4 regions of the Zobellella denitrificans genome follow, and region 1 is predicted to be linked to each of the others. Evidence: predicted binding sites of a transcription regulator. Region 1 holds the regulator's gene; each other region holds the start of a gene.
The links. The regulator sigma-54, encoded in region 1, starts transcription at its own class of promoters, with help from an activator protein. The targets are predictions, from matches to a motif close to TGGCACNGTTTTNGCTT.
Positions count from the first base shown of each region.

Region 2: the regulator sigma-54 is predicted to act here: its motif matches at 2,325-2,341, upstream of dksA (RNA polymerase-binding protein DksA).
Region 3: the regulator sigma-54 is predicted to act here: its motif matches at 1,270-1,286, upstream of AN401_RS04365 (FlgO family outer membrane protein).
Region 4: the regulator sigma-54 is predicted to act here: its motif matches at 3,712-3,728, upstream of flgA (flagellar basal body P-ring formation chaperone FlgA).

Region 1 is NZ_CP012621.1:3,521,175-3,526,126, reverse strand. It holds gene rapZ (RNase adapter RapZ) at 1-585, opposite strand, end outside; gene ptsN (PTS IIA-like nitrogen regulatory protein PtsN) at 597-1,043, opposite strand; gene hpf (ribosome hibernation promoting factor) at 1,046-1,333, opposite strand; gene AN401_RS16665 (RNA polymerase factor sigma-54) at 1,358-2,791, opposite strand; gene lptB (LPS export ABC transporter ATP-binding protein) at 2,844-3,569, opposite strand; gene lptA (lipopolysaccharide transport periplasmic protein LptA) at 3,573-4,067, opposite strand; gene lptC (LPS export ABC transporter periplasmic protein LptC) at 4,069-4,617, opposite strand; gene kdsC (3-deoxy-manno-octulosonate-8-phosphatase KdsC) at 4,614-4,952, opposite strand, start outside.
Region 2 is NZ_CP012621.1:294,104-299,055, forward strand. It holds gene pcnB (polynucleotide adenylyltransferase PcnB) at 1-844, opposite strand, end outside; gene gluQRS (tRNA glutamyl-Q(34) synthetase GluQRS) at 918-1,841, opposite strand; gene dksA (RNA polymerase-binding protein DksA) at 1,858-2,310, opposite strand; gene sfsA (DNA/RNA nuclease SfsA) at 2,601-3,305, shown strand; gene thpR (RNA 2',3'-cyclic phosphodiesterase) at 3,295-3,813, opposite strand; gene hrpB (ATP-dependent helicase HrpB) at 3,878-4,952, shown strand, end outside.
Region 3 is NZ_CP012621.1:910,623-915,574, reverse strand. It holds gene AN401_RS04370 (LPP20 family lipoprotein) at 35-445, opposite strand; gene AN401_RS04365 (FlgO family outer membrane protein) at 435-1,175, opposite strand; gene AN401_RS04360 (flagellar assembly protein T N-terminal domain-containing protein) at 1,343-2,482, shown strand; tRNA gene AN401_RS04355 (tRNA-Arg) at 2,561-2,636, shown strand; gene AN401_RS04350 (SDR family NAD(P)-dependent oxidoreductase) at 2,718-3,548, shown strand; gene AN401_RS04345 (DUF1904 domain-containing protein) at 3,721-4,056, opposite strand; gene AN401_RS04340 (TraB/GumN family protein) at 4,132-4,952, shown strand, end outside.
Region 4 is NZ_CP012621.1:915,987-920,938, reverse strand. It holds gene flgE (flagellar hook protein FlgE) at 1-329, opposite strand, end outside; gene AN401_RS04410 (flagellar hook assembly protein FlgD) at 343-1,044, opposite strand; gene flgC (flagellar basal body rod protein FlgC) at 1,051-1,470, opposite strand; gene flgB (flagellar basal body rod protein FlgB) at 1,467-1,868, opposite strand; gene AN401_RS04395 (CheR family methyltransferase) at 1,933-2,754, opposite strand; gene AN401_RS04390 (chemotaxis protein CheV) at 2,775-3,689, opposite strand; gene flgA (flagellar basal body P-ring formation chaperone FlgA) at 3,893-4,555, shown strand; gene flgM (flagellar biosynthesis anti-sigma factor FlgM) at 4,626-4,943, shown strand; gene AN401_RS04375 (flagella synthesis protein FlgN) at 4,940-4,952, shown strand, end outside.

The DNA of each region.
Region 1 (4,952 bases):
GGCAATCCAGTGGGGATTGGGCAGGAAGCGGGCGTCGAACACGAAGTCGGCGTCCTTGGACACCCCGTACTTGTAGCCGAAGGATTCGAACACCCAGTTCAGCTCCTTTTCCTTCTTGCCGAGGATGCGCTCGCGGATGATCTCACTCAGATCGTGGATGCTTAAGGCCGAGGTATCGATGCGCAGATCCGCGTCCGAGGACAGGGGCGCCAGCAGGTGGGTCTCCTCCCGGATGGCCTCATCCAGGGTCAGGCTGTGGCGGGACAGGGGATGCAGCCGGCGAGTGTCGCCGAAACGGCGGATCAGCGCCGCGTTGTCGGCATCGATAAAGATGCTGGAGAGGGAAACGCCTTCCATGGCCCTGACTTCGGCCAGGCAGGCTTCCAGTTTGTCGGGGCTGTCAGGCAGGTTGCGCACGTCGATGCTGACCGCCACCTCGCCCGGCCTGTGCCGGCGCATCTGCACCAGATCCGGCAGCAGTTCGACGGGCAGGTTGTCGACGCAGTAATAGCCCAGGTCCTCGAGTACCCGCAGGGCCACGGTTTTACCCGAGCCGGAGCGACCGCTGACGATCACCAGTTGCATGGCGCTTGTCCTCAGGCGGAGATCATGATCTGATAGAGTTCGTCATCGCTGCCGGCCTGGCGCAACTGCTTGCATACCTGCTTGTTGCTGAGCTTTTCGGCGATCAATGACAGTGTCTTGAGGTGCTGTTTGCACTCCTGCTCGGGGACCAGCAGGGCAAAAACCAGGCCGACCGGCTGGTTGTCGATGGCATCGAACTCCACCGGCTCGGCGAAAGTGAGTAATACGGCGGTCGCCTTGTTGTCATCGCTGATACGGCCGTGGGGAATGGCGATGCCATTGCCGATGCCGGTGCTGCCCATCTTTTCCCGGGCCAGCAGGCAATCGAACAGCTGCTGGCTGCTGATGTTCAGGTGCTGGGCGGCCAGCTCGCTGATGATTTCCAGGGCACGTTTCTTGCTCGTGCAGGGAACTGCACTGCGGGTGCAGTCCCTGCTCAGTATGTCGGCGACTTCCATGGTTATTTTTGCTTGAGCTTCTCTTTGTGTTTGATGATCTGGCGATCCAGCTTGTCGATCAAGCCGTCGATGGCCGCATACATGTCTTCGTGCTGGGAGTTGGCGAAGACTTCGCCGCCGCTGACGTTCAGCTTGGCTTCGGCGATCTGCTGCAGTTTTTCCACGTTGAGGATGACGTGCGCATTGGTAATGTGGTCGAAGTGACGCTCCAGCTTGGAAAATTTGCTGTTCACATAGTCACGCAGTGAGTCTGTGATTTCCACATGGTGTCCAGTCAGGTTTATTTGCATAACGTCTTCCTTCTTGGTCTGCCTTTAAACCAGGCGTTTACGCTGATTGGAAGGGGGGATGGCCAGTGACTCCCTGTACTTGGCGATGGTCCGCCTGGCCACCTGTATCCCCTGTTCGGCCAGCAACTGGGCGATCTTGCTGTCGCTCAGCGGCTTGGCCGGGTTTTCCGCCCCGACCAGTTTCTTGATCAGGGCGCGAATCGCCGTCGAGGAGCACTCCCCGCCGTCGTCGGTTCCCACGTGGCTGGAGAAAAAATACTTCAGCTCGAACACCCCCCGGGGGGTGTGCAGGAACTTCTGGGTGGTCACCCGCGAGATGGTGGACTCGTGCATTTCCACCGCCTCGGCCACATGGTTCAGCACCATGGGCTTCATGGCTTCCTCGCCATACTCAAAGAATGCCTGTTGTTGCTCGACAATACAATTGGCAACCTTGAGCAGGGTCTCATTTCGGCTTTCCAGGCTCTTGAGAAACCACTTGGCGTCCTGCAGGTGGTTGCGGATGAACTGGCCGTCCTCGCTGTTGCGCGGCTGCCGGGCCATGGCGGCATAGGTCTGGTTGAGGCGGACCTTGGGCATGGCCTCGGGGTTGAGCTCCGCCACCCAGGCACCGTTGCGCTTGGTTACCACCACGTCCGGGATCACGTATTCGGAACTGCTCTGGATGACGGTGTGGCCGGGCCTGGGCTCCAGCTGCTGGATCAGCGCCAGCACCTCCTTGAGTTCCTCCTCCTTGAGCCTGGCCTTGCGCTGCAGGGTGCGGTAGTCCCGGTTGCCGAGCAGATCCATATGCTGGTTGATCACCTCCCGGGCCTGCTGCAGCCAGGGGGTCTCGGGCGGGAACTGCTCCAGCTGGATGCGCAGGCATTCCTGGACGTTGCGGGCCGCCACCCCGATGGGATCGAAGTGCTGGATGCGCTTGAGCACCGCTTCCACCTCGTCCGCCTCGATCTCCAGCTCGTCGCCGGCCACCGCCTCCAGGATATCGGGGACGTCTATGGTGAGGTAACCGGCCTCGTCGATGGCATCGATGATGGCCAGGGCGATGGCTTGGTCGGTATCGCTGAAGGGGGTGAGGCGCATCTGCCACAGCAGGTAGTCCTGCAGGGTTTCGGTGGTCTCGCCCTGGTAGACGGTGTCCTCGGCGCCTTCGGGCAGGCCGCCGCCGGCGCCCGGGGAAGCGGTATAAAGCTCCTCCCAGTTGGTGTCCATGGGCAGGTCATCGGACAGCTGGCTCTGCTCCATGGCGGTGTCGGCGGCCAGCTGTTCTTCGTGGCGGGGCTCGGCCACATCGATGCTTTCCGGCTCATCCTGCTCCAGTAACGGATTGCTCTCCAGGGCTTGCTGGATCTCCTGCTGCAGTTCCAGGCTGGAAAGTTGCAGCAGGCGGATCGCCTGCTGCAACTGGGGCGTCATGGTCAGCTGCTGGCCCAAACGTAACTGAAGAGTTGGCTTCATCTTTTAAAAAAGTCCTTCTATATCGACCGCACTGTCATGATGCGGGGCCTGCTCAGAGGCTGAATTGTTCACCCAGATAGACTTTCTTGACCTGCTCGTCGGCGAGGATCTCGGCCGGGGTGCCGGCGGCGATGCGGTGGCCGTGGCTGACGATATAGGCCCGTTCGCACACATCCAGGGTTTCCCGTACATTGTGATCGGTAATTAGCACGCCGAGGCCCCGATCGCGCAGGTGCAGTATGATTTTCTTGATGTCGATCACCGAAATCGGATCCACCCCGGCGAACGGCTCGTCCAGCAGGATGAAGCGGGGGTCGGCCGCCAGGGCCCGGGCGATCTCCACCCGCCGCCGCTCGCCGCCGGACAGGCTCATCCCCAGGCTGTCGCGGATATGGGTAATATTAAACTCTTCCAGCAATTGCTCCATTTTCTCGCCGCGGCCGGCGGCGTCCAGATCCTTGCGGGTTTCCAGCACCGCCATCAGGTTGTCGGCCACGCTCAGGCGACGAAAGATGGAGGCCTCCTGGGGCAGGTAGCCGATGCCGGCCCGGGCCCGCAGGTGCATGGGCTGGAGGCTGATGTCCTGGTCGTCGATGGTGATGCTGCCCGCGTCCCGCTGCACCAGCCCCACTATCATGTAGAAGGAGGTGGTCTTGCCGGCGCCGTTGGGGCCGAGCAGGCCGACGATCTGACCGGTGTTGACGGTCAGGCTGACGTCGGCGACCACCTGGCGTCCCTTGTAGCTTTTCTGCAGGCCCCGTGCTTTCAGTGTCGCCATGGTTCAGTCCTGGCCCTGCTCGTTCAGGTTCTGCAACTGCTCGGGCAGGAAGATGGTGGTCACCCTGTCCTGGCCACCCTGGCTTTCCGCCTCCATCTGCTCCCGGTCGATGTGGTAGCGGATGCGGTAGCCGGTGACGATGTTGTCGTTCTGGGTAAGCTTGGCATCCTGCAGCAGGGTGATGGTGCGGGCGCGGATGTCGTAGTGGATCTCCCGGGCCTCGGCGTGCACCGGCTGGCCGTTGTCCAGGATCTGCTGGTAGGTGGCCGGGCTGCCCTGGGCGGTCATCGACTGCAGGCCCTGTTCGGTGCGGATCACCACCAGGCGGTCGGCACGCACGTCTATGGTGCCCTGCTTGACCACCACCCGGTCGCTGAAGGTGACCTTGTTCTCGGCCAGTTCCACCAGCTGGCGGCCGGCGTCTATGGTCACCGGCTGGCGGAAGTCCGACTCCCTGGCCTCGGCCAGGCCCAGGCCCAGGGCCAGCAGGCCGCCCATGCTAAGGATTGAAGTAAGTTGCCCGGGTTTCATGCAGTAGTTCCACCGTTTGTTGATCAAGGATGCCCAGCAGGCCCTGGCCCTGGGCCTGGTAGTGCGGGCTGCTCAGCTGGACGTCCCGGTTGGAGCGCAGCTGGTTGTTGATGAAGTCCAGTTCCAGGTATTCGGTGGTCAGGGTTTCCACCAGGGCATCCGGAAGCAGCCCCCGGCCGACCACGTTGCCGACCATCACCGCGTTGTCGCCGGTGTTGATGATGCCTTCATCCCCCTGCAACCGCCACTGGGGCTGGCCGTCGGGCGAATAGAGCAAGATAACAGGTTTTTCCATCAGGGTCATGGACAGCGGGTCGTAGTACTCGGCGTAGTCCGCTTCCAGCCCCCGGTAGGGCAGCCCGAGCCGGTTGTACTGGATGCTGGCCAGCCCCCGGGCCACGAAATCCGGCTGGTAATCCTGTTCGCCGAGCGGGCCCGGGCCCGCGGGTCTGAACCACTGCCAGGCGATCAGGGCGGCGAGGAAGAGGCCGCCGAACAGCCAGCTCTGGCGGCTCATAGGCTCATACCCCTGGCGTTGGCCAGTTCGCCGCGGGATTCCAGGATCAGATCGCAAACTTCGCGCACGGCGCCATGGCCGCCATGGATGCGGGTGACGTAGTCGGCGCCCCGCAGCACCAGGGGATGGGCGTCACAGACCGCCACGCCCAGGCCGCAATCGCGCATCACCGGCAGATCGACCACGTCGTCGCCGATATAGGCCACCTGTTCCGGCGCGAGCTTGAGGGTGTCGAGCAGGGCCTTGTAGCTGTGCATCTTGTCGCCCTGGCCCTGGTAGACGTGGCGCACCCCGAGGGAGGCCATGCGCTCGCTGACGATGCGCGAGTCCCGCCC
Region 2 (4,952 bases), 950 kb from region 1:
GGGCCAGCTCGATAAAGCGGCCATAGCGGTTGTTGCCCCGGCCCATGACCTCGGCGGTTTCCGGGAACAGGGGCGCAAACAGGCCGTAGTGCTGCATCTGGCGGTAGGTTTCCAGCCCCTGGCCGGCGAGGAACAGCTTGAGGGTCTCCTCGAACAGCCGGGCCGGGGGAATGTCGGACAGCAGCGGCGCCAGCTCCCGGATGGGGGCCTCGGTGCGCGGGCTGATGCTCAGCCCCAGCTTGGCGGAGAAGCGCACCGCCCGCAGCATGCGCACCGGGTCTTCCCGGTAGCGGGTCTCGGGGTCGCCGATAAGCTCCAGGCGGCGGGCTTCCAGATCCTTGAGGCCACCGGCGAAACCGAGCACGCTGAAGTCGGCGATATTGTAGTAGAGGGCGTTGACGCTGAAATCGCGCCGCTCGGCGTCTTCCTCTATGGTGCCGTAGACGTTGTCGCGCAGCAGCATGCCCTCGGAGGACTGGGCCGAGATGTGCTTGTTGGTGTTGACCTGGTGGTGGTGGCCGCGGAAGGTGGCCACTTCGATCACGTCCCGGCCGAACAGCACATGGGCCAGGCGGAAACGGCGCCCCACCAGCCGGCAGTTGCTGAACAGCTGCTTGACCTGCTCGGGAGTGGCGTTGGTGGCGACATCGAAGTCCTTGGGCTGGCGGCCCAGCAGTAAGTCACGCACCCCGCCGCCCACCAGGTAGGCCTCGAAGCCGGCCTTGTTCAGGCGATACAGCACCTTGAGGGCGTTTTCACTGATTTGTCGGCGCGAAATGCCATGCTGGTCGCGCGTCAGCACCACGGGTTGCAACGGCAACGCCTCCTGTTGTCGGGTAAGCAGCTTTTTACAAAAGCCGGCAATCTGGGAAAAAATGGGACACCTCGCAAGGCCTTAAGCTAGAAAAATCGGCGCACTATGATAGCGCAGGGCGCTCTAAATGCGAACTATCGGCGTGTTTCAGCTCGATATGGGGTCCTTTGGGCACCCGTTCGAGCCGCCAATGTTGCCCGGCCCAGGCCAGCAACTCGGCCGTGCCGGCACCAAACAGCTCCATTGGCGGATGCTGGCCGAGAAAGGCCAGGGCCTGCCACAGGGCCTCGCCCGGGCGATGCCTGTCCAGGGCCGGCGCATGGTTCTGCTTGGACAGCTTGTGGCCGCCGTAAGTGGCCAGGGGCAGGTGCAGCCAGCCGGGTTCGGGGGCGCCCAGCAGCCGGTAGAGGGCTATCTGGCGCACCGTGGGCTCGAGCAGGTCGGCACCCCGCACCACCTCGGTCACCCCCGCCTCGGCATCGTCGAGCACCACCGCCAGGTTGTAGGCGTAGAGGCCGTCGCGCCGGCGCACGATAAAGTCTTCTTCCGCCAGGGCCCCGGGCACCGTCACCCTTCCCTGCAGGCGATCCTCGAAGCCGTGGACCGGACGCTCCAGCCGCAGGCGCACGGCGGCACCCGCGGCGGGCAGCCGCAGATCCCGGCAGTGGCCGGTATAGAAGCCGCCGGCCTCGGCGATCATCTTGCGGGTGCAGTGACAGTGATAGGTCAGCCCCCGCGCCCGCCAGTCGTCCAGCACCGCCTGGTAGCCCGGGTGGCGACGGCTCTGGTAGACCAGGGGGCCGTCCCAGTGCAGGCCGAAGGCCTCCAGGGTGCGCAGTATGTCGTCGGCGGCGCCGGGAACTTCCCGGGGCGGATCCAGATCCTCGATACGCACCAGCCACAAGCCCCGGCTGGCCCTGGCCTGGAGGTAGCTGCCGAGGGCGGCGATCAGGGAACCGAAGTGAAGGGGACCGCTGGGCGAGGGAGCAAAGCGCCCAATATAGCGGTCGGGCGCGGTGTGGGTCATAGCATGTTGGGCCGGTTTAGTAACCGGCCATCTGTTTTTCCTTGATCTCGGCCAGGGTCTTGCAATCGATGCACAGATCGGCGGTGGGACGGGCTTCCAGCCGGCGGATGCCGATTTCCACGCCGCAGTGCTCGCAATAACCGAAATCGTCGTCTTCGATCTTCTGCAGGGTCTTCTCGATCTTCTTGATCAGCTTGCGCTCCCGATCCCGGGCCCGCAGCTCGAGGGCGAATTCTTCTTCCTGGGCGGCCCTGTCCACCGGGTCGGGGAAGTTGGCGGCCTCGTCCTTCATATGGCCTACGGTGCGATCCACTTCTTCGCGCAACTGATTGCGCCAGGCACCCAGAATCTTGCGGAAGTGCGTTTTCTGCGCTTCGTTCATGTATTCTTCGTCGGGCTTCGCCTGGTAGGGCTCGACACCGGCAATGGCCAGAATACCGAGAGATTTTTTGGTTTCGACTGCTGGCATTCCGTATCTCCTAAAAAGCAATATTGCGCCAACCAAATTCAAGAAGCGGCTATCTATAGCAGAAAGCACGTTGACAAGGCAATTTTGCGTTGTGATTTCTGCGGGTACGGCTTCCTGAATACGACCGTGGCCACTTCTTTTTCACTTCCGCCTGGCGGAGGTGGTGAAAGAGGGTGGCGACTCTTTGGTGAGCCCTCCATATGGGGATGGGGAATGGCCTTTTCAAGGGTGGAGCCGGTAGCCATGCTGCGGGTACCATTCCACCCCATTTATGAACTATAGGTATTATCGTGCAGTTTTCCTCTTCTTTATCCCGGGGCCGCTTGATAAAGCGTTATAAGCGCTTCCTCGCCGATGTGGACTATCAGGGGCGTCCCCTGACCCTGCATTGCCCCAACACCGGCCGCATGACCGGCTGCGCCGAGCCCTCCTTTACGGTGTATTTTTCCACGTCCGCCAATCCCAAGCGCAAGTACGCCCACACCTGGGAACTGAGCGAGAACCAGCGGGGCGAACTTATCTGCGTCAATACCGCCCGGGCCAACCAGCTGGCGGCGGAGGCCCTGGCCGGGGGGCTTATCCCCGAGCTGGCCGGCTATGGCCGGGTGCAGGCGGAAGTCCGCTACGGCGAGGAGGGCAGCCGCATCGACTTCCTGCTGAGCGAGGGCGGCCGGCCCGACTGCTATGTGGAGGTGAAGAGCGTGACCCTGCTGGAGCAGGACGGCCGGGGCTACTTCCCCGACACCGTCAGCCTGAGGGCGCAGAAGCATGTGCGGGAACTGATCCAGTGCGTGCGCGACGGACGGCGGGCGGTGATGCTGTTCTGCGTGTTGCATACCGGCATCGACCGGGTCGGCCCGGCCCGCCACCTGGACCCGGCCTACGGCCGGCTGATCGACGAGGCGCTCTCGGCCGGGGTGGAATGCCTGGCCTGGGGCGCCGACATCAGCCCAGAGGGGATGCGGCTGGCCCGGGCGCTGTCCTTTACGCCCTGAGTGGCCAGCTGTGCAGCGGTTCGTAGTGGGGCCCCTGCTCGGTCTGGACGGAGCGGTAGAGGCCGAGCGAGCGGGGCCGGTAGACGAGCGGCTCCGTCTCTGGCAACGGGCAGGCCGCGCAGTGGCGAAAGAGGGTGACATGGGGGCGAAAGGCCCGGTGGGGCGGGCCCAGCTTCAGGCTGGCGCAATACAGCCCCACCTCCTCGGCCAGCTGGGCCAGTGCTCCGGGCACCCGGCTCGGCCCCGTCCACACCACGCCGGCCCTGGGGAAGCAGCCCAGGCGGTTCAGGCGCAGGGTGAAGGCGGGCAGCGTGCGCCGGCCCAGCCAGCGCTCCAGGGCCCCTTGCCGGGACATCTCGGTCTGGCCCAGAAAGCGCAAGGTCAGGTGGAACTGGTGGGACGGTATCCGCCGACCGGGCAGGGCCAGCCAGTCCTGCAACCGGCCCAGGGCGGGCGCCAGTTCGTCGGCGGGAAAGGCCAGGAACAACCGGTTGTCGGGCTCTTTCATCGTCGTGGTCCTTTGCGGAGGCTTTTGGCACAATATAGTGGTTTTCGGCCAGTCAGGTAACAGCGTGGACCAACTCCCCATTCTCGAGGCCCTGCCGCGGTTGCGGCAGGCGCTCGACGCCTCCCAAATCATCCTGGAAGCCCCTCCCGGCGCCGGCAAGTCTACCCGGCTGCCGCTCTGGCTGCTGGAGCAGCCGGACATCCGGGGCCGCATCATCATGCTGGAGCCGCGCCGGTTGGCGGCCCGCACCATCGCCCAGTACCTGGCGCAACAGCTGGGAGAGGCCCCGGGCGGACGGGTGGGCTACCGTATGCGTGGCGAAAGCCGGATCGGCAAGCACACCCGACTGGAAGTGGTGACCGAGGGGGTGCTGACCCGGATGCTGCAGGCGGATCCCGAACTAGAGGGGGTGAGCCTGTTGGTGTTCGACGAATTCCACGAGCGCAGCCTGCAGGCGGATCTGGCCCTGGCCTTCGCCCTGGAGTGCCAGGCGCTGCGGGAGGATCTGAAGATACTGGTGATGTCCGCCACCCTGGAGGGGCTGGCGCTGGAGCAGCTGCTGCCCGATGCCGTCACCGTCAGCAGCGCCGGCCGCAGCTTTCCGGTCGAGCTCGAGTACCAGCCCCGCAACCAGCATTCCCGGCTGGAAGAGGCAATGGGACGGGCGGTGCTGGGCAGCCTGGAACGGCACCCGGGCAGCGTACTGGCCTTCCTGCCCGGCGAGCGGGAGATCCGCGCCACCCATGACTGGCTGGCCGACAGGCTGGCCGACGGCGTCGAGCTCAGGCCTCTCTATGGCCGTCTGACCCTGGCCGAGCAGCAGGCGGCGATTGCGCCGGCGGCGGCGGGCCGGCGCAAGGTGGTGCTGGCCACCAATGTGGCGGAAACCTCCCTGACCATAGACGGCATCGGCATAGTGGTGGACTCGGGCCTGGAGCGCCAGGCCCAGTTCGACCCCGAGGCCGGCATCACCCGGCTGCTGAGCCGGCAGATAGGCCAGGCCTCCGCCACCCAGCGGGCGGGCCGGGCCGGCCGGCTGGGGCCCGGTGTCTGCCTGCGGCTCTGGGCCCGGGAGCAGCAGGAGCGGCTGGCCCCCCGGCGGCCGGCGGAAATCGAACAGAGCTGCCTGGCCGCCTTCG
Region 3 (4,952 bases), 1.6 Mb from region 1:
GGGGCCAGTCCCCAGTCCCCAGTCCCGGATTATCTCACCGCCCCTGGCGCAGCCGCTGATAAAAGGCCAAATCCAGCTCCAGTTCGGTGACGTACATGTCGCCGTCGGGATAGCTGTTGACCACCCGGGCCCCCCGCACCATGCCCCGGCTGCTGGTGCTGACGGTGCCGTCCTGCAGGACATGGCCGTTCAGCTGGCTGGCGCTGGAAGTCATCACCCCGCTCAACTGCTCGGTCAGCTCCCGGTAGGCGTCGAGCTTGGACGCCCGCATGGCGTAGAGCAGCTTCTGCTGGTAGTCGGCAGGCTGCTGCAGGCTGATGGGGGCGTAGCCCACCGCATAGAGATGGTTCTTTTTGGCCGGCACATCCTGGCTGCCGGCACCGGCCTGGCTGGCGCTGCAACCGGTCAGCGCCAGCAACAGCAGGGCACAGAGTCTATTTCGCATAACGGCTCCTCTGCTCCGGGGTGATCACCACTTCGGGCCCGCGCGCCTTGAGCATGCCGCCCACCAGGTAGTCGGGAATAAACTGCTGGGCGCTGGCCACCAGGCTGTTGTCGCCCATGGAGATCAGGCGCGCATTGACCAGGCGACCGCCCAGGGTCTCGCTGACGGTGCCGTGCACCAGGTAGCGGGCCCCGATCTTGCCGCTTAGCTGGCGATAATCACGGCTGGTGCTGACATCCCCCTCGGGGGTGATGCGGATAAAGGGCAGCGCCTTGAAGTCGACCACCCGCAGGCCGTACTGGTTGAGCTGGAACATCATGGTTTCCGACAGCAGCCGCCCGAACTGATCCTGGCTGCGGTAGTCCTCCTGGCTGACGAAGCCGCTCACCGCTATGCCGGACTGGGCGTCCAGGCCGTGGGCGCTGGACACCAGCCGGTAGGCCAGGGCCGACATATGCTGCTGCAGCTGGGTCTGCCCTCCCACCAGGGAAGGCCCGGCGGAAGGCAGGTGGGCGCTGCGGGTGCCGGCGCTCATGCGCATGGGCACCCCGTCCTGGCTGTGCCGGGGCGAGCTGGCCGGGGCAGGCTGCGGCCCCAGCGGCTTGCGGTTGATATAGTGGGAAGCATGATCATGGGGCAGATAGTGGTTCTGATTGTCAAACTGCTGCCCGCCCGTGCCGGCACAGGCTGACAGCCCCAGCACGGCGACGAGCATCAATGGTCTTGTCATCAACAGGCTCCCGAAAAATAGGACGAAACTGGATCCTTATCGGCCAGGGGTTGCCAAACTTTAACCGCTGTCCTCAAGGTATCGGGCAAGAATTTTGCATAATTCTTGCCAAGAGTTGACCCTGGCCGCATTTTTATTGCCGGCCCTTTGTGACACAGGATCCTATCGTGCCGAAAAACACCTTCATCGCCGCCCTGCTGCTTTCGTTGCTGCCTCTCGCCGCCCAGGCCGACTGGTATCAGGCCGAGGGCTCGGCGCCGCTCAGCCTGGGCGAGGACAGCGCCCGCCAACAGGCCCTGGAGCAGGCCCTGGCCGATGCCCTGCTGCAGGCCGGCGCTTCCCTGACCACGGTGCAGTCGGTCAACAACGGCATGTTTTCCGGCCAGCGGCTGGATATTGCCGCCCAGGGCGAACTGATGGACTACCTGATCCTCGACGAGCGTCGCAGCCAGGGCCGGCTGTGGCTGACGGTGCGGGCCGATATCTGGCCCAACCAGAACGTGCAGCCCCAGTGTGTCGGCCGCTACCGTCCCGGCCTGGCGCTCACCACCCTGCCCCTGCAGCATCCGGAGCAGGGCCAGATTGGCCAGATCTACGAGCTGGGCGGCGCCGTCACCCAACGCCTGGCCCAGCGCCTCGGCGACAGCGTCAATCTTATGACGCAGCTGCCCCATCAACTCACCACGGATCCCCGGCTGCCGCGCAGCCCCGGCCTGCGCCAGGGCGGCGATCTGCTGGCCCGGCAGCAGCAGTCGCGGCTGTTGCTGAGCGGCGTCATCGAAGACATCAGCATGAACGACGGCAACTGGGTGGACTGGCGCTTCCGCGAGCAACCCCGCCAGTTTCGCCTCTCGCTCACCCTGGAGGACGGCCTCACCGGCGAAACCCTGCTGCAGCAGCGCTACCAGGCCCAGTCCCCCTGGACCTTCCAGCGCCACGCCCGGGTCAATGTGCACGAGCAGGGGTTCTGGCAGTCCGCCTATGGCCAGGCGGTGGATCAGCTGCTCGCCCGGGCCGCGCGGGATCTGGTGCAGGCCCAGTCGTGCATGAAGGCGGTAGGCAACATACTGCAGCAGTCGGAAGAAGGCATACTGATGGATCTGGGCCGCCAGTCCGGCATCCAGGTGGGGGATCGCTTCACCCTGGTCCATCGCCGCCAGCTGCAGCCCGGCTACTACAGCGAGATCTCGGCCCGGGCCCAGTTCGTGGTGAGCCAGAGCCACCCGGACTACAGCCTGCTGACCCCGGCGGACGGTGCCGCGCGCCAGGTGCGGGTGGGCCCGGGCGACATCCTCACCCAGCTTTGAGCCCCGATGCCGATTTTATGCGCACTCGCGCAGGCGGCAGGTTCTCATCCCGGGCGGAGTTATATATACTCGCCCCACGCTCTCATAGCTCAACAGGATAGAGCACCCGCCTCCTAAGCGGGCGATCCAGGTTCGAGTCCTGGTGGGGGCGCCATTTCCTGCTTTTCTTTCTTCCCTTGTTGCACCCGACCGGCACAGACGGCAGAGTAATGGCCTCATTACTCAGGAGCCGTTTATGTCCAAAGCTGTTCTGATCACCGGCTGCTCGTCCGGCATCGGCCATTGCGCCGCCCATTATCTGCACCGGCAGGGCTTCAAGATCGTCGCCTCCGCCCGCCGGGCGGAGGACGTGGCACGGCTGAAGGAAGAAGGGCTGGCGGCGGTACGGCTGGATCTGGCCGACGAAGCCAGCATAGAGGAAGGGTTCGAACAGGCGCTGGCCCTCACCGGCGGCACCCTGTACGGCCTGTTCAACAACGGCGCCTACGGCCAGCCGGGGGCGCTGGAGGATCTGCCCACCCAGGCCCTGCGCCGGCAGTTCGACACCAACCTGTTCGGCACCCACCACCTCACCCGGCTGGCGCTGCCGCTGATGCTGGCCGCCGACGAGGGCCGCATCATCCAGAACAGCTCGGTGCTGGGGCTGGTGGCCATGCAGTTTCGCGGCGCCTACAACGCCACCAAGTTCGCGCTGGAGGGCTACACCGACACCCTGCGCCTGGAGCTGGCCGGCACCGGGGTGCATGTCAGCCTGCTGGAGCCCGGCCCCATCGAAACCCGCTTTCGCGCCAATGCCAGGGAGGCCTTTCTGCGCCACGTGGATCCGGAGCAGAGCCGGCACCGGCAAGCCTACCGGCAAACCCTTGCCAGGCTGGAAAAACCCGGCTCCAGTTCCCGCTACAGCCTGCCCCCGGAATCCTGCCTGCCGCCGGTGCTGCACGCCCTGACCAGCGCCAGGCCCAAAACCCGCTATCCGGTCACCCGGGCCACACTGATGATGAGCTGGCTGCGCCGCCTGCTGAGCGACCGGGCGCTGGATCGGATGATGCTGAAGGCAGGCGGCTGACGAAATTGACCAGGATCGAATTTATTCGACCAAATCCCGACACCGATGCTGGGATGTCCCTGTAGGGTCGAATTTATTCGACCAAATCCCGACACCGATGTTGAAAAGGTCCACTGAAGTGGACCCTACAAAGGCTCCAACAAAGGCCCCTACAAAGGATCCTGCAATGCCGTCAGCCGAAATGGCTGCCGTTTTCGTAGTAGTTGCGCCCTTCCAGCCGGGTGAACACCACGCCGATGTCCAGCCCCTCGCCCACCCGGGCCCGCAGCGCCTCGGTGATGGCGGCGGCCACCTTGTCCTGCACCTCCAGCGGGCGCTCGAACCAGAGCACCTCGACGAAGGGATAGCCGTTCACCGCCTGCCCCTGCTGCACGAACTCGGCGGGAATGAATTCCAGGGTAAAATGCTCCTTGGGGCTGCCGGCCAGGGGCGCCAGGGTATCCACCAGGGTCTTGCTGACCTGTTTTACCGTGTCCCGGGCCAGGCCGCGAAAGCGCAGATGAGGCATAAAAACGTCCTTTTTCTAGAATGAATAATTATCCCGGCATCATAATCAAAGCCGGCCAACAAAACAGGGGGCTCCATGAAAATTTTCTGGCACTTGCTACTGTGGCTCTGGTGCGCTCAGGGGCTGGCCGCGCCGGCGCTCTGGTCGGCCAGCAAGGACGGGCAACAACTTTGGCTGTTCGGCTCCATCCATATTGCCGACGAACGCCTGGCCGAACTGCCGCCGGTACTGCTGCGGGCGCTGGACGACAGCCGTCAGCTGCTGCTGGAAGTGGACCCGCAGGAGATCACCCCAGCCGCGCTGGCTCCCTACCTGCGCATGGCGGCCGGGGAAAACTGGCCCAGCCGGCTGGGCGCCCCCCTCTCCGCCGAACTCGACGCCGCCATCAGCCAGGCCGGCCTGGCCCAGCTCAGACCGCTGCCACCCTGGTTCGCCGCCCTGCAACTGACCCAGGCCAGGGCCATGGCCCTGGGCTTTGCCGGCGAGCAGGGAGTGGACATGCAGATACTGGCCGAGGCCCGGGCCCGGCAGATACCGGTGGCCGGGCTGGAATCCCCCAGCACCGTGTTCGGCATGCTGGCCTCCCTGCCGGAACGACGGCTAGAGGCCGACTTCGTGCGCCATACCCTGGATGAGCTGCCCGACATGCAAGGCCACCTGAACCGGTTGCTCGACACCTGGCTCGACGGCGACGAACAGGCCCTGCAGGCGCTGCTGCAGGAAGACACCGGCGAGGAGCTCAAGGCCTTTATCGAGCAGGAACTGCTGCTGTCGCGCAACCGGCTGTGGCTGGAGCGGCTCACGCAGCTGAATCCACCCCGGGCACTGCTGGTGGTGGGCGCCCTGCACCTCTACGGCGAGCAGGGGCTGCTCGCCCTGCTGCGCCAGGATGGCTA
Region 4 (4,952 bases), 1.6 Mb from region 1:
TTGAAGGCGCCGGCCCGGGTATAGGTCCGGTCCAGGGTGTCGGTCTCGTTGGCCATCACGAAAAAACCGCTGCCGTTGATGGCCATGTCCAGGGCGTTGTTGGTGAACATCAGGGTGCCCTGGTGGAACTGCTGGGCCACCGCCACCGTCTGCACGCCCTGGCCGTGCTGGGTGCGGGAGTTGGCGAAGATGGAGTTGGCGTAAACGTCGGCGAACTCGGCGCGGGACTCCTTGAAGCCGACGGTGTTGACGTTGGCGATGTTGTTGGCGGTCACGTCCAGATCTTTCTGGGCGGCGTTGACACCACTGAGGGCAATATTGAAAGACATTTACTGATCTCCTTTACACAGCCTTGCGGCCGCCGATTTCCAGAACCTGATTGAGCGGCAGGCCACCCAGGCCGGCCAGGTTGACCATGGTGGGCGTGGTGGCGCTGCCCAGGGTGACGCTGTCGACCCGGGCGAAGGTCAGGGCGTTGAGGTCTTCCCGGGCGGCGCCCACCAGGGCGTTGACCTTGACCGTATAGCGCCCGGTCGGCACCGCCTGGCCCTGTGCGTCCAGGCCGTCCCAGCTGAAGGGCACGTTGCCCTTCTGGACGCCGTCCAGATTGATGGTTCGCACCACCTGGCCCTTGTCGTTCTCGATGCTGATCCTGATGTTGCTGGCACTCTCCCCCGCCACCACTATGCCGTCCAGGCTGTCGCCGGATTCCACATAGCCGACATCACTCGGCAGCAGCACCTTCTGCCCGACCAGGGTCGACGCCTGCAAGGCCTGGTTGGAGGTCATCACTTCGGTCAGGGCGGTAAGCTGGGTGCTCATCTCCGACACCCCTTCCGACATGGCGAACGAGGTCATCTGGGCGATCATCTGGGAGTTGTCGGCCGGCTTGAAGGGATCCTGATAGGCCAGCTGCTGGGTCAGCAGGGAGAAAAAATCCTCCTGTCCCAGCATGTTCTTCTTGGTCTCGGCCGCCTGGGCCGAGTCCGCCGCGCCGCCGGCAAATTGCAGGCCGCTATAGTAGTCATTATTTATCAACGACATGAGATATTACCCCTTGCCCATGCGCAGGGTCTGCTGCAGCATCTGCTTGGCGGCATCGGCTACCTGCACGTTGGTCTGGTAGTTGCGCGACGCGCTCAGCATGTCGGTCATCTCTTCCACCACGTTGACGTTCGGCTTGTAGATAAAGCCGTCCTGATCCGCCATGGGATGGTCGGGGCGGAATTCCTTCTGCAGCGGCTTGTTGGTCTCGACGACCCCCAGTACCTTGACACCGACGCTTTCCTGACGGTCCGACAAGGCCCGGTCCAGATCGGCGGCAAACACCGGCTTGCGGGCCCGGTAGGTTTCGTTGATGCTGGAGCTGACGCTGTCGGCGTTGGCCAGGTTGCTGGCGGTGGTGTTCAGCCGCACCGACTGGGCGCTCATGGCGCTGCCGGAAATATCAAACACTTTAAAAAGGCTCACATCGAGTCTCCTTTTATTGCCTTGAGCAGGCCGCTGATCTTGCCGTTGAGAAACTCCAGGGACGCCTGGTACTGCAGGGCATTTTCCATGTAGTTGTTGCGCTCGGTCTGTACGTCGACGGTATTGCCGTCCCCGGTGTCCGGCTGGTTGGGCACCCGGTACTGCACCGTGCCCGGCGGCGGCAGTTCGACGGCAAAATGTTGCAGGTGGGTGCGGCTCAGGGCGAAATTCTGGCCATTCTGGGCCTGGCTGAGGGCCGCCTGAAAGTCCATGTCCCTGGCCTTGTAGCCCGGCGTGTCGGCATTGGCCAGGTTGCCGGCCAGCAGCTCGGCCCGCCCGGAGCGGGCGACCAGGGCATGCTGGTGGATCCCGAAGGCCTTGTCGAACGAAATTGCCACCCGATACCTCCTGCCTGTTGTGATTCGGTCAATGAACCAAACAAAGGCAAGATATGTGCCAGATTTATTTGAGGCGGTAGATGATGCCCGGGCTGCAGCGGATCATCTCGAACTTGTCGGACAGGCCGGTCAGCGACTCCGAGGCGCCCAGCAACAGGTAGCCGCCCGGATTGAGGGCGCCGGCAAACTGGTTCAGGATCTTGGACTTGTTCTCGGGAGAGAAGTAAATCAAGACGTTACGGCAGAAAATCAGGTCGAACTTGCCCAGCACTCCATAACCGTCGAGCAGGTTGAAGGAGCGGAAACTGACCATGTTGCGCACCCTGGGCTGCAACTGCATCTTGCCGTCGGCCAGGGGCGTAAAGAACTGGCTGCGCCGCTCGGGCGACAGCCCGCGCGCCAGCGACAGGCTGTCGTATACCCCTGCCTTGCACAACTCCAGCATGTTGCTGGAGATGTCGGTGGCAAGAATTTGCAGCCCCGGCAAGGAGCCCGGCCGCCGGGCCTGGTACTCCAGCGCCGTCATGGCGATGGAATAGGGCTCCTGCCCGGAAGAGCAGGCGGCGGACCAGATCTTCAGGCTCTTGCCCGGCCTGGCCAGTTCGGGAAACAGCCGATCGCTCAGCAGGGTGAAGGGATAGACGTCGCGGAACCACAGGGTTTCGTTGGTGGTCATGGCGTCGATCACCGCCGTTTTGAGCTCCCGCTCCCGCACCGACATGGCCCGGTTGAGCAGCTCGCCGAGCGAGTCTATCTGAAAACGGCCCAGCAAGGGCGACAGCCGGCTCTTGACCAGGTACTGCTTGCTGTCGCCCAGCACTATGCCGGTGTTGGCTTCAAGAAACCGGCAAAATGCCTGGTATTGCTCATCGGTGAAGGTTTTCATCCGCGGGGTTCAGGCCTCTATCACAACGCATTTCTGACGGCGGACGCCAGTTCGTCGGGGTGGAACTTGGCGATAAAGTTGTTCGCCCCCACCTTTTCCACCAGCGCCTTGTTGAATACCCCGCTCAGGGAGGTGTGCAGTATCACGTGCAGATCCTTGAGCTTGGGATCGTTGCGGATCTCCGCGGTCAGGGTATAGCCGTCCATTTCCGGCATTTCCACGTCGGAGATCACCATGGCCAGTTGTTCCTGAATGGGGCCGTTGGCCGCCAGTTCCCTGAGCTTGTTCAGGGCCAGCTTGCCGTTTTCGGTGACGATGCACGCCAGCCCCAGGGTTTCCATCGCCCGCTGGATCTGCCTGCGCGCGACCGAGGAGTCGTCGGCGATCAGGATAGGCTTGTGATGGCCGGCATCGAGGTGGGATACCTGCTCCACTATGTCGGCATTTACCCTGGTGTTGGCCGGCGATATTTCGTCGAGGATTTTTTCCACGTCCAGGATTTCCACCAGTTCACCGTCAATTTCGGTGACCGCCGTCATGTAGTTGAAACGGCCCGCGCCCTTGGGCGGCGGCAGTATGGATTCCCAGTTGACGTTGATGATGCGCTCGACGGAGTTCACCAGGAACCCCTGCACCGAACGGTTGTATTCGGAGATGATGGCGAAACAGTTCTGGGTCTGTTCGGTGGGACGGCCGCCCATGGCCTTGCTGAGATCGATGATGGAAATGGTCTGGCCACGGATATTGGCCACCCCCTTGATCACCGGATGACGCTGGGGCAAGGCGGTCAGGGCCGGGCACTGCAGCACTTCCTTGACCTTGAACACATTGATGCCAAATCTTTGACGTCCGTTCAGCTTGAACAGCAGCAATTCCAGCCGGTTCTGGCCGACGAGTTGTGTTCTTTGGTTTACCGAGTCGAGTATCCCCGCCATTCCAGTTTCTCCATCTATACCGTGGCATGGTTTATGCTTACAGTTTTCACCCCGGTTAGCTTAACACCCGGCCGGGGTTGAGCGCCAGTTGTGGCCAGCTTACGTCCTTTATCGGCGATGAGGTAGTAATGTTTAACGGTATTTTCCCGCTCCTCCAGGCATTGTCACATTTTGCGAGAGGGCCGGGCCGCGTCGGGTTTGTCATGATACTGGCCGCTGTCCTGGTCCCGCCGGTGCATGCCCAGTCGGTTCATGACAGCGTGCGCCAGTATGCCGAGGATTATGTGCGTGACTTCGTTCCCCTGGCCGAGGGGGATCGGCTCGAGATCGAAGCCGCCAGTGTGGATACCCGCATGCAGCTGACCGAGTGCCACGGGCTGCTGACCGCCGACATCCGCGGTGCGGGCGAGGTCAGGCGCAATACTCACGTGCATCTGAAATGCCACGAGCAGCCGGGCTGGGAGCTGTTTGTGCCGGTGCGGGTGCGGGTGCTGAAACCCGTGGTCACGGCCGAGGTTCCCATCAGCCGCAATACCCTGCTGCAGGCCCAGCACCTGCGCCTCGACTACCAGGACGAGGTGCTGATACGGGGAGACGTGTTCAGCGATCCCAACCAGCTTATCGGCACCCGCAACAAGCGGGATCTGCGCCCCGGCCAGCCGGTGCTGGGCAGCCAGCTGTGCGTGGTGTGCAAGGGAGACAAGGTGACCATAGTGGCGGAGCAGGGAACCCTGTCGATCCGCACCGAGGGCGTGGCCCAGGAAGACGGCTCCTTCAACGACAGCGTGCGCATTCGCAACCTCAACTCCGGCCGTGAAATCAGCGCCCGGGTCACCGCCTCCGGAATGGTGCGGGTCAATTTGTAATTTCTGCTAAAGTTATTCCGTGTTGCGCCGATACCCGGGCTAGACAGCAGCAAATCAGGATTGGATCATCATGGCTATCGATAAATTACCCCCAGGGCTTGGCAACAGTACCCAGGTGGTGGGCGGCAACAAGTACCCGGCCCCGGCCAAATCCCAGGGCCGGCAAGACACCGCGCCGCCCGCTCAGCAGGACTCCGTGAGCCTGACCCCCGAAGCCCGACAGCTGAACCGGATGCAGCAGTCACTGACCGCGCCGGCCGCCGACAACAGCGCCCGCCTGGAAGCGCTGAAAAAGGCCATCAACGAAGGCAGCTACAAGGTTGACAGCGAGCGCCTGGCGGCGAACATCGCCAACCTGGAACAGGATATAGAGAAACTCTATTCATGACCCTTGATG